4 regions of the Faecalicatena orotica genome follow, and region 4 is predicted to be linked to each of the others. Evidence: predicted binding sites of a transcription regulator. Region 4 holds the regulator's gene; each other region holds the start of a gene.

Region 1 (3,216 bases), on a different contig from region 4:
AAACATATTATTGTCCCGATGATTTTCATGATAGCCGCTATGACCCAAGTTTTTCACCAATTGTGTATCCGGGCCAGACGATACATGGAAGTGTATTTATACCGGAATATGGATGTAACACACAAGTCTGTCTTTATGCAAAAGAACAGAATACCGGAGAGATATTGCTTGGAGAAAGTGTAAATCCGGAAAAAGGGAAGTGGATAGAGATGGGCTGGAAAATCCCGGAGATGGAAGGAGGCCTGATAGCAGAAATTGGTTTTTGCTTCTGTATAAAAGAAGAAAATAGCTGGGATGGAAGCTTTGTAGGGATGATAGATGACCTCTACACGGAGGGCAGGGCAGACTATACGATTCTCTTTGAGGAAGAAGAGGAAGAAGTCTGGCCGGGGCTCCACCGCGAAGTCAGGCAGTTTACCAGACTGAAGGGAATGCTATATCTGGAAGGCGGTCAGATGCACCTGTCCTGCGCGGACTATGCGGAGGCGTACACCGGAAGATATGACTGGAGAGACTATACGGCTGCCTTTACGTGCACTCCTCTTAATACAGGAACACATATGCAGAATATACGGGTTCAGGGGGCAGTGCGTTCTTATGCGGCAGGGTTCCTGCCGGGCGGCAAATTTGCAATTCTGAAAAATGAGAACGGTTACCGTGTACTTACAGAAGCAGAGTATCAATGGAAGCCCGGAAATGAGTATGTGATAAGCATCAGAGTCAGCGGAAACCGGATAGAAGCTAGTGTTCAGGATGGAGTGTCGCTGACAGCGGTGGATGAAGAACACCCCTACCTTACCGGAAGCATCGGAGTGTCTGCATTGCAGGGTGGACATACGAAATATAGGAAGATTGAGGTCAAAACCAGCTAGAGTACCGGAAACCCACCGTGCAGCGCGACATACTCTCTTGGAGTCATATGCTCCAGCCTTTTGAATATGCGTCCGAAGTAGTTTGAATCGGAATAGCCGCACATCATGGCAACCTGAGTAATGTTCAGGCTTTTCTGCCGGAGGTAATATTTGGACAGTGTGATCCGCTGCCAGTTGATATAGTCTGTCAGGGATTTGCCTGTCTCTTCTTTAAAACGTGTTGACAGGTACTGCCTTGTAACACCGAGGATACTGGCCAGTTCTTCCACACTCAGTTTATCCGTGAGCCGGCGCTGGATTAAAGAAATACAGCGCCGGGTCAAAGGACTGCATTCACTTAGGGAAAGATTCCGGATCAGACTGCATGCCTCTGAGATACAGGCATTTAGCCCCTCAAGAAGAGTGGGATGCGACATGGAGAGACTGGGAACCTTCATGATGGAAGCGGTCAGTGTCTCTCTCTGGTAAAGTATCATCATGGTCAGGTAAGCGGGAGGCAGCCCGGCATCACGGCATGCAAAGTGAAGAATACCACCGATAATCCCCAGAAAAATCGTAACCATTTCTTCTTTCTTCACGATAGGGCTGAAACGCTGTTCTACGGCCTCTTTTAATTCCACAAGGGCCTTTCGTGCACCTGCTTCATCACCCAGCTCAACACAATGTTTCAAGTTTAGTTCTGAATGATACCAAAGCTCACTTGCCTGCATATATTCCCAATTAGTGAGGTCATCTGAAATATAGTCCATATCAGCAATCCTTTCTTAAGTTTATCACTTTATCTTACATTAGTGCGATTACGTTACAAGAATGCTAGTATCACAAAAAAGCTTCTGTTATAATTTTAACATGAATTGTCCGGAATAAGAAGCATGAAAACGGAAGTTTTAGAAATCGTACAAATTACATAAGAAAGGAAAGTGTGACATGAAGAAAGAGCATGAAGTTCTGTTTACGCCGATGAAGGTGGGAAGTGTTACCGTGAAAAACCGTTTTGTCCATGCCCCTATGGAGGGGACGACTCCGATCGAATGGATGACGGGTTTCAAGTTTAATGAAAACAGCAGGGAATATCTGCTGGAGAGGGCCAGCAACGGGGTAGGACTGCTTATTCCCGGAATTACCTGTGTAAAGAGTATGATGGGGAACAAATGGCTGTACCAGAATGAAAAGATGTTTCTGGGACCGATTAAGAGCCTGATGGATGAGATACATCAGTACGATACAAAGTTCTTCCTCCAGATAGGGGCCGGTTTCGGAAGAGTGCTTGTCATGCAGGAGATGCTGAAAAAGGCAATGACAGGAAAGGTATTAGGTAAGCTGACAGGCACAGCCAAACTTCTGAGTGCGGCAAGTGACGGGATGCCCAACGTGTGGGACCCAAATGTGCTCCACCGCGCCATGACGGAAAAGGAGATTCAGGATGTTATAGATGGCTTTGCAAAGTCGGCAGTGCTGTGTAAACAGGCTGGCATTGACGGGATTGAGATACATGCGGTGCATGAAGGGTATCTATTGGACCAGTTTACCATTTCGAATACAAATAAAAGGACTGATAAATATGGCGGCAGTTTGGAAAACCGCTGCAGGTTTGTGACAGACATTATCAGGGGAATCAAAGAGGCGTGCGGTGAAGACTATCCGGTTGTCGTGCGCTACAGCGTAACAAGCAAAATGCGTGGCTTTAATAAAGGGGCACTTCCGGGTGAGGACTATCAGGAATTCGGAAGAGACAGGGAAGAGAGCATTGCCTGTGCCAGAATTATTGAGGCAGCAGGCGCAGACGCCCTGGATGCGGACAACGGAAGCTACGATTCCTGGTTTTGGGCACATCCGCCAATGTATATGCCCCTTGCATGTAATCTGGATGATGCGGCATTTATTAAACAGCACGTGGACATTCCGGTATTCTGTGCCGGGCGTATGGAAGACCCGGATATTTCTTCTGAGGCAGTTGCATCAGGAAAGATTGATGGTGTAACAATCGGACGTCAGCTGCTGGCAGACGGGGAATACTGTGCAAAGGTAGAATCTGGAAGTATAGAAGATATCCGGCCATGTATTGCATGCCACAATGGATGTTTTGCCATCAGCAGGGAAAAGAATGGAATTACAGGCATAAATCCTGTAGGCAACGGGCACTGTGCAATCAACCCGAGAACACTGGAAGAGAAAAAGCGGGAGATTACCAAAGCGGAAACGAAGAAAAAAGTTGCCGTAATAGGCGGCGGAATCGGTGGCATGGAAGCAGCAAGGGTTGCACACCTACGCGGACATGAGGTCACAATCTACGAAAGAAGCGGTGAACTTGGCGGTGTATTTATTGCCGCGGCGGCACCGGATT
Region 2 (3,216 bases), on a different contig from region 4:
CAGCAGGGGCATCCACGCCCAACAATATAATTGAGGAGGTTCAAAATAATGTCAGAATTATCTTTTGAACAAATGTTAGACGAATCATTTAAAACAATTCACAACGGAGAGGTAGTAGATGGGACAGTCATTGACGTGAAGCCGGATGAGATTATCCTGAATATCGGATGTAAAGCGGATGGTATCATATCTAAGAGTGAGTATTCCAACGATCAGTCATTAGATCTGACAACTGTTGTAAAAGTTGGTGATCCGATGACAGTGAAGGTATTAAAGGTGAACGACGGCGAAGGCCAGATGTTGCTGACTTATAAGAGACTTGCTGCTGAAAAGGGAAATGAGAGGTTAAGAGAGGCTTATGAGAACAAAGAAGTTCTGAAGGCTACAGTAACTCAGATCCTTGGTGGTGGATTATGTGCGACAGTTGAAGAAGCACGTGTATTCATTCCGGCAAGCCTTGTTTCTGATTCTTATGAGAAGGACCTGAGCAAATATGAAGGCCAGGAGATTGAATTTGTAATCAGCGAATTCAACCCGAGAAGAAACCGCGTGATCGGTGACAGAAGACAGCTTCTCGTTGCAGAGAGAGCAGAGAGACAGAAAGAGCTGTTTGCTAAGCTGCAGATTGGCGATACAATTGAAGGAACTGTTAAGAATGTAACAGACTTTGGAGCATTTATTGATCTCGGCGGTGTTGACGGACTGTTACATATCTCTGAGATGTCATGGGGAAGAGTTGAGAATCCTAAGAAAGTCTTCCAGGTTGGAGATGTGTTAAAAGTTCTTGTAAAAGACATCAATGATACAAAGGTTGCACTCAGCCTGAAGTTCCCGGAGACGAATCCGTGGGCTAATGCTACAGAGGATTTTGCAGTAGGTACAGTTATTACAGGAAAAGTTGCACGTATGACAGATTTCGGAGCATTTGTTGAGCTTGCGCCGGGAGTTGACGCACTGCTTCATGTTTCCCAGATTTCGAGGGCACATGTTGAGAAACCGTCTGATGTACTTTCTATCGGACAGGAAATTACGGCTAAGATTGTGGACCTGAATGAGGCAGATAAGAAGATCAGCCTGAGCATGAAGGCTCTGGAAGAGCCTGAGGCACAGGAGTATACAGAAGAGTAGTATATGTTTTAACATCTATATGGGACTTTGAGATAGAGGCTGACAAGCCTCTATCTTTGTTTTGTGGTAAATGTTAAAAAAACGACAAGATGTATGGATTTATGTGCAATAAAATATGTGAATTTACTGGATTTTGCATACAATTTTTAGTACAATACTATTATTGCGATAAGAGAAAGGAAGGTAGTAAAGAATGGGACTTTTAACTTTTAAAGGCGGAATACATCCAAATGACGGTAAAAGTCTGGCAAAGGATCAGGCGATTGCAGAAGTACTGCCGAAAGGCGATTTGGTATATCCGCTTTCACAGCATATCGGTGCCCCTGCAAGTCCGGTTGTACAAAAGGGCGACCATGTGTTAAAAGGCCAGAAGATTGCTGAAGCTGGCGGATTTGTTTCCGCACCGGTTTATGCGTCTGTTTCAGGTACTGTCAAAGGCCTGGAAAAGCATTTCAATCCGACAGGGAGCAAAGTGGATTGTATCGTAATTGAAAACGATGGGGAATATGCAGAGGTAGAGTATCCTGAAGTGAAGCCGCTTAATGAGCTTACGAAGGAAGAAGTCATCAAAATGATCGGTGATGCCGGAATTGTCGGAATGGGTGGTGCCGGATTCCCTACAAGAGTGAAGCTTTCTCCGAAAGAACCTGACAAGATTGAATATATCATAGCGAACTGTGCAGAATGCGAACCGTACATAACAGCAGACTACCGGAGAATGTTAGAGAATACAGAAGAGCTGGTAAGTGGTATGAGGGTTATATTATCCTTGTTTGAAAATGCAAAAGGTATATTCGGTGTAGAAGACAATAAAAAGGACTGTATTGAGAAATTAAAAGAGGCAGTTAAGGATGAACCGCGTATGGAGGTCAATGTGCTGCAGACGAAATATCCGCAGGGGGCTGAGCGCCAGCTGATCTACGCGGTAACGAAACGTGCTATAAATTCTGCGATGCTTCCGGCTGATGCGGGCTGTATCGTGGATAACGTGGAGACTCTTGTGAGCATCCATCGTGCCGTGGTAGAAGGAAAACCTCTTATGGAGCGTGTCGTGACAGTCAGCGGTAATGCGGTTGCAAAGCCAGGCAACTTCAAGGCACTTTTAGGAACGAACCAGCAGGAGCTTGTTGAGGCTGCCGGCGGGTTTAAGACAGAGCCGAAGAAAGTGATTTCAGGCGGCCCGATGATGGGATTTGCAATGATGACCCTGGATACCCCGGTCACAAAGACATCTTCCTCCATCCTTGGATTTACAGAGGATGAAGTGGAGAAGGCAAAACCAGGTCCCTGCATCAACTGCGGACGGTGTGTGGAAATATGCCCGAGCAGAATTATTCCGTCCAGACTTGCGGATTATGCGGAGAGACACGATGAAGAGACCTTTACTGCACAGAACGGACTGGAGTGTGTGGAATGCGGTTCCTGCAGCTATGTCTGCCCGGCAAAAAGACCGCTGAAGCAGTCAATTGGTTCTATGCGCAAGATTGCTCTCGCGAACAGAAAGAAAAAATAACGAAAGAGGTGAATCAAAAGTGAACGAGAATTATAACATATCATCTTCACCGCATATACGAGACAAGGCAACCACAAGCAATATCATGCTGTATGTTGTGATTGCGCTTCTGCCGGCAACAATCTTTGGAATCTATAATTTCAGACACGAAAATGCATGGCTTCTGGTTGCAGTTACGACGGGAACTGCGGTGTTGACTGAGTACTTATATGAGAGGCTGATGCATAAGCCGATCACAATCAAAGATTTCAGTGCGGTTGTCACAGGACTTTTGCTGGCATTGAATCTGCCGCCGACACTCCCGTTATGGATGGGGGCGCTTGGTTCCGTATTTGCTATCATAGTGGTAAAACAGCTTTTTGGCGGTCTGGGGCAGAACTTTATGAACCCGGCACTGGGAGCGAGATGTTTCCTGCTTATTTCTTTTACGGGGCGTATGACCTACTTTGTATATGATGGTGTCACAGGCGCAACACCGCTTGCACAGCTCAAAGCGGGTGAGGCAGTGAACACAATGGATATGCTGATGGGGAATATCCGTGGTACGATTGGTGAGACTTCCGTGCTTGCAATCA
Region 3 (3,216 bases), on a different contig from region 4:
TTCGGCGCCTTTGGGGGCAAAGTATTCTACCACATCCAGTCCGACGGCACCGCCGCCGATCACAACTACTTTTTTTCCGGTAAGATCCTCCGGATATTCGCCGATATGGCGGATCATATTCAGGATAGAGGAAACTTTCCCCCCTTCCTTGTCGATATGCTCCATCAGCCCCGGGATCGGCGGGAGCAGGGGGGTGGAGCCGGTTGCATTTACAATGATGCTGGGCTTTAAGTTGCGGATAAAGTCCACAGACGCTTCCGTGCCTGTAAATACAAACAGGTTTTTCAGTTTGGATGCGCGGTGGATCAGGTAATTCGGGAAATCGGCCAGCCGCTTCTTGTCAGGAATCTTTGAGATTTCCGCAGCCAGTCCACCGAGGTAAGGTTTTTTCTCGATCAGGAAGGTGGTGCATCCGACTTCCGCCGCGGTGCATGCTGCTTCCATTCCGGCAGTTCCCCCGCCGATTACAACCACATTGCATGGCCTGCTGACGTGCTGTTTTTTATAGATTTCCCCGTCAGGTACTGCAGGGTTGACAGTACAGCGGATCGGACGGTTAATGCCGATACGGTTGCCTGCACAGCCGATGTTGCAGGAAATACATTTACGGATATCACAGATGTCGCCGAATTCTACTTTATTGACCCATTCCGGATCGGCAATCAGGCCGCGCCCCATACCGATGATATCGGCGTCGCCCCTTGCGAGGATATCTTCTGCCACCTTCGGGTCACGGATATTTCCCATAGTAACACACAGCTTGCCGTATTTTTCCTTCACGGCCTTCGCCATATAGGAACGCCATCCGTCAGGCAGGAAATTGGCATCAATCTGATACTGGATGGATGCGTTCAATCCGCAGGAAACATCAATCACATCGGCTTCCTCCTGAAAATACTGGAGATAATCGAGCGTGTCTTCCAGTGTATTGCCGCCTTCCAGAAATTCATCTGCGCTGATGCGGAGGAAGATCGGGAAGAACGGTCCGACCTGCGCACGGACTTCTTCCATAACCATACGTGCGAATCTGGCGCGGTTTTCAGCAGAACCGCCGAATTTATCTGTCCGGTGGTTATACAGTGGTGATAAGAACTGGCTGATCAGATAAGAATGTCCCGCATGTATTTCGACCGTATCAAAACCGGCGATCTGTGCGCGTTTTGCCGCCTCTCCGTATTTTTTCACAATCCTTAAAATCTCTTCCTCCGTGAGCGGTCGCGGAATCTCCCCGCCTGCCTTGGACGGAACATCGGAAGAGGACACCGGCTGCATATTTGTACGGGCAGACTGTGCGGAAGCCCCCGCATGGTTGATCTGGATGCCGATACATGCGCCGTGCTTATGTACCGTCTCCGTCAGTTTAAACAGTCTTGGGATATAGTTGTCATGGTCGATCCGAAGCTGGGTTGTCCCGTTGGAACCTTCCGGTGAATCAACACTGGCGTTCTCTACCATAATAAGGCCGGTTCCACCTTTTGCCCTCTGTTCATAATAATTAATATGGAGAAAACTCATTTCTCCGCTCTGCTCACCATAATTAGTCCCCATCGGTGTCATCATAATACGGTTCTTCATAGTCATGCGACGTACGGTGAGAGGTTCAAAAATATGTCTGTAACTGCTCTTCATAAAATAGGACCTCCTGTAATCCAGATATAATAGTAAAAGAGAGGTTGTTTGATATATCATTAACAATCTGTTTGTGATTCGTATTATAGGGAAAAATAACTCATTAAACAAATGCATGTTTTTGATAAAAATTATAGATAAAAACTATGAATTGTGATATTTTGTATAAAAGGACGTAAAAGGAGGCCATTGTTATGAATCTGAACCAGCTGCATTATTTTACGGCACTTGCCCGGCTGGAGCATTATACGAAGGCTGCGGAGGAACTGGGGATTACCCAGCCAAGCCTGAGCCATGCGATGAATTCTCTCGAGAAGGAGCTGGGAACGAAGCTGTTTGAAAAACAGGGGAGGAATGTAGTACTGACGAAATATGGAAGGTTTTTTCTGAAGTATGTGGAAGAGTCTCTGCAGATTTTAGATATGGGGATCAAGAAGACGCGTTCCATGACCGGACAGAATGAGGGCAGGATAGAGCTGGCCTATATTTATACTTTGGGGAGTGAATTTGTCCCCCAGCTTGCAGGGGATTTTATAAGGACTTTTGAGGAGATGAAAGTAACATTTCACTTTACAGTAGGAAATACCTACGAGATTATTCAGGGGCTGAAAGAAGAAAAGTATGATATTGCATTTTGCTCTATGCTGGATAAGGAGCCATCGATCCAGTTCACGCCGGTCGGGACACAGGGGCTTGTGGCAGTCGTACCGAAAGGGCATCCGTTGTCGGAACAAAAGGCCGTAGACCTTGAGCAGGCGGCCGCCTATCCGCAGATTTATTTCACGGAGAACAGCGGTCTCCGCCCTGTGGTAGACAAACTGTTTGAAAATGCACACCTGACACCAAAGATTGCATATGAGATAGAGGAAGACGGGTCTATGGCCGGGCTGGTAGCCCAGAATTTCGGCATTGCCATCATGCCGGATATTCCGGTCCTGAAACAGCTGAACGTGGATGTTCTCGACATCCGTTCTCCGCAGCAGGTCCGGTATATTTACATGGCACAGGCAAAAGAAAAATACCAGGCCCCTGTGGTCCGCCGGTTTGCAGACTTCGTAAAACGCCGGCAGTTCGTTTAGAAAACAAAATTAGACAGATAGAACAAAAGGAACGTGTGAGCCGGATAAAAAATATAGAAAAAATACTTCATGCCGGGACCCTTCTGCTGGTTGAAACGCAGCATAAACGGCAGGGCCAGTATCATGAAACACTGAATGGCCATCCCGCCCGCCAGCATTTCTGCGCTGAACTGGTACAGGCAGAATAGGGTGTACATGGCACAGAACAGCTCCCTCTTTTCTTTCAGGTAGTACATCAGCACTCCGAGTACGACAAATTCAAACCCGTACTCGTTTAGCGCCAGATTTGGTATGATCCCGGTAATCGTGTCCCCGCTCATATCGCGCAGGAAAGGTAAAAAGTTCGGCAGGCTGTAATATAGGACCTGTACTGCGAACATGATTCCCACGGCCAGAAACCCTTTGCCGGGAGCTTTTTTAAATAATTCGATCGTGCTGATACAGACGCCGACAAGGAACATGGAAAGAAAAATATTATGATTTCCATAACCTGCTGTAGTGGCGAAAT
Region 4 (3,216 bases):
ACTTCTTTCAGTGTCGTTTCCAGAATACTTTCTGAAAGCCTGCTCTGCCCCAGACCGCATCCAATACATACCACGTCCGCCCAGCCAAGCAGGTTCTTTAGTTTTTCCTCTTCAAATTCAGTATATGTTGAGATGATGGCTTCGGGGAGTAGCTGCTGCAGAATCACGCGGTTATCCTCTGAGGTATAGATCTGAACAAGTCCCGCCCCGCTTGTATAAGCAGCCTTTGCACTTAAGTAGGCGGCACCGGACATGCCCTTGCTTCCTGTAATCATCAGGACCTTCCCGTAAGTGCCCTTATGGGAGTTCGGTCGTCTGGGCGGCATAAGGTCCGGCAGATCTTTTTTCTCATAGGTATAACAGATATCATTTTCCTTTTCAAATAATCCGCATTGGATACCAATATCAGCCACAACTGTCTTTCCTGCATACATATGCCCGGGATGGAGGATCAGTCCCAGCTTTTCACACTGGAAGGTAACTGTCAAATCTGCCTGAAAAGCACAGCCAAGCACCCTGCCCGTGGCAGAACAGATCCCGGACGGGATGTCTACGGCCACTTTCTGCCCGCTTAAAGCATTCATTTTTACGATAGACTCCAGATAGTCCCCCGTGATTTCTCTATTGAGTCCTACCCCGAAAACTGCATCCACTATAGTAGTATATTCCTGACGGCATACAGTTGTTACCATCGGCACGCCACATTTTTCTGCAATTTCCTTCTGCCTGCGGCAGTCGGCACTCATGGAGGATTCATGGCCCACAAATACGGCCGTAGCATCATATCCTTTTTCTTTCAGCAGCCGGGCAACGGCAAAACCATCCCCGCCATTGTTGCCGGAACCGCAGAATATAAGTGGTTTTTCCAGATTGATTTGTTCCCGCTCCATAGCTTCCACAACTTTTAAGGCGGCCCGCTCCATTAAAACCAGGGACGGCAGGCCAATCTCATTGATGGTAAAGCTGTCCGCTTTCTGCATCCATTCCCCTGTAGGCAGATATCTCATATGCTCTTCCTCCTTGTTTACTTTCAAATTTCCCAAAATACGCCGAAATGAAATGACGTGTAAAAAAGGCACCGCCTTCGTTACACGTCCTGAACGTCTTTGTTAAACTCAAATTTCTACTGTTTACGCTTTGCTGCCGTGTTCCTCATTATAGCTTGTGATATTGTAGGAAAGTTTCATCAGACTATCTGAGAGGTGTACACTCTCTACAATGACATCATCCGGAAGGTTTAGATCCGTATGTGCAAAGTTCCAGATAGCTTTAATTCCATTTGCTACAAGCAGGTCTGCTACTTCTATTGCTTTTGATTTTGGAATCGTAAGCGCTGCAATTTCTATTTCGTTATGTTTTAAAAAGTCTTTTAATTCATCCATCATGCGGACCGGTATGCCGCGGATAGAAACACCTTCGAGTCTCGGATTCACATCGAACAGTCCTTTCAGACTGAAACCACTCTTCTCAAAAGACGCGTAATTCGCAAGTGCCTGCCCGAGATTGCCGGCTCCAATTATAATCATATTATGCTGTCTGTTTAAACCGAGGATCTTCCCGATCTCTGTATAAAGATACTTTACGTTATATCCATAGCCCTGTTGTCCAAAGCCGCCGAAATTATTTAAATCCTGACGGATCTGTGAAGCAGTGACACTCATCTTCTTGCTCAGGTCATTTGACGAAATCCGCTCAACCCCTGCATCCAGTAATTCTCCCAAATATCTGTAATATCTTGGCAGCCTTCCTATTACCGCACGTGATATTTCTCTCTCTTCCACAGTTATCACCCTCCAAACTTAGTCTAGTACATCGTTTTGTAATGATCTATGCTCTTCATAATATGATACATAGGTACTTACAAAACAATGTACCGAATTTTATTATATAGAATTGTGTGGACAAAGTCAATTTTTTAGTTGTATTTTACTTTATTTTCGCTATAATGAAATAAGTATGTATTTCCTTATTACGGCCAAAACGCTGTAAAATAAGGCACACTTAAGATGCAGGAGGTTAATTATGATACTCGCATGTCATAATCTTAATAAATCATTCGGAGACCAGCTGATCGTAAAAGACGGGTCTTTCCATATAGAAGACAGAGAAAAGGCCGCACTTGTCGGCGTAAACGGGGCGGGCAAATCCACCATTTTAAAGATGATCGTGAAGGAAGAGCCCATAGACAGCGGTGAGGTTGTTCTGACAAGGGGGAAGACGCTTGGCTACCTTGCACAGCAGCAGAAGCTGGAAAGCGGACGTTCCATTTATGAGGAGGTCAAGACCGCTAAGGCCGATATTATTGCAATGGAACAGCAAATCCGCACGATCGAACATGAATTGAAGTCATTAAACGGTGAGGAACTTGAGAAGCGGCTGGAAACCTATAACCGCCTTATGTCACAGTTTGAAGCACAGAATGGATATGCCTATGAAAGTGAGATCACCGGCGTCTTAAAAGGTCTTGGTTTTGGTGAAGAAGATTTTAATAAGATGACGGACACCCTTTCTGGCGGGCAGAAAACCCGTGTCTCCCTCGGTAAGCTGCTGCTGACCAAACCGGATATCCTGCTCCTTGATGAACCGACGAACCATCTGGACCTGAATTCCATCACCTGGCTGGAAACCTATCTTCTGAACTACCCGGGTGCTGTTTTTATTGTATCCCATGACCGTTTCTTCCTGAACCGTGTCGTGACAAAGGTAATCGAAGTTGAGAATGGGGCTGTCCGCATGTATGCCGGGAATTACAAGGCGTATGCGGATAAGAAACAGCAGATCCGGGATGCCATGCTCAAAGAATACCTGAACCAGCAGCGTGAAATCAAGCATCAGGAAGCTGTCATTGAAAAGCTCCGCTCCTTCAACCGCGAAAAGTCTATCAAGCGTGCAGAGAGCCGGGAAAAGATGCTGAACAAGATGACGCTTGTGGAAAAGCCACAGGAGCCCGCTAAAGAGATACACTTTTCCCTGGAACCATCCTGCATCAGCGGAAATGATGTTCTGTCCGTGGAAGAATTATCCAAATCTTTCGATCATCAGATCCTGTTCCAGAATATCAGCTTTGATATCAAACGAGGGGAACACGTGGCTGTTATCGGGGACAACGGGACTGGAAAGACAACCCTGCTCAAGATACTCAATCAGGTAGTTTCGCCGGATACCGGGTCATTTACTCTGGGTTCCAAAGTGAAGATAGGCTATTATGACCAGGAA

Evidence for each region. The regulator Rex, encoded in region 4, represses fermentation and respiration genes when NADH is low (regulators of the CRP and FNR family bind a similar motif). The targets are predictions, from matches to a motif close to ATTGTTAANTANTTAACAAT.
Region 1: the regulator Rex is predicted to act here: its motif matches at 1,705-1,724, upstream of ABIN22_RS04795 (oxidoreductase).
Region 2: the regulator Rex is predicted to act here: its motif matches at 1,198-1,217, upstream of rsxC (electron transport complex subunit RsxC).
Region 3: the regulator Rex is predicted to act here: its motif matches at 1,677-1,696, upstream of ABIN22_RS22590 (oxidoreductase).

Annotation. Positions count from the first base shown of each region.
Region 1 is NZ_CAJJZH010000002.1:257,902-261,117, forward strand. It holds gene ABIN22_RS04785 (ADP-ribosylglycohydrolase family protein) at 1-872, shown strand, start outside; gene ABIN22_RS04790 (helix-turn-helix domain-containing protein) at 869-1,621, opposite strand; gene ABIN22_RS04795 (oxidoreductase) at 1,800-3,216, shown strand, end outside.
Region 2 is NZ_CAJJZH010000014.1:5,888-9,103, forward strand. It holds gene ispH (4-hydroxy-3-methylbut-2-enyl diphosphate reductase) at 1-68, shown strand, start outside; gene rpsA (30S ribosomal protein S1) at 49-1,128, shown strand; gene rsxC (electron transport complex subunit RsxC) at 1,322-2,641, shown strand; gene ABIN22_RS21350 (RnfABCDGE type electron transport complex subunit D) at 2,661-3,216, shown strand, end outside.
Region 3 is NZ_CAJJZH010000018.1:32,677-35,892, forward strand. It holds gene ABIN22_RS22590 (oxidoreductase) at 1-1,629, opposite strand, end outside; gene ABIN22_RS22595 (LysR family transcriptional regulator) at 1,824-2,708, shown strand; gene ABIN22_RS22600 (TraX family protein) at 2,705-3,216, opposite strand, start outside.
Region 4 is NZ_CAJJZH010000011.1:26,502-29,717, reverse strand. It holds gene ABIN22_RS19665 (NAD(P)H-hydrate dehydratase) at 1-1,007, opposite strand, end outside; gene ABIN22_RS19660 (redox-sensing transcriptional repressor Rex) at 1,131-1,781, opposite strand; gene ABIN22_RS19655 (ABC-F family ATP-binding cassette domain-containing protein) at 2,023-3,216, shown strand, end outside.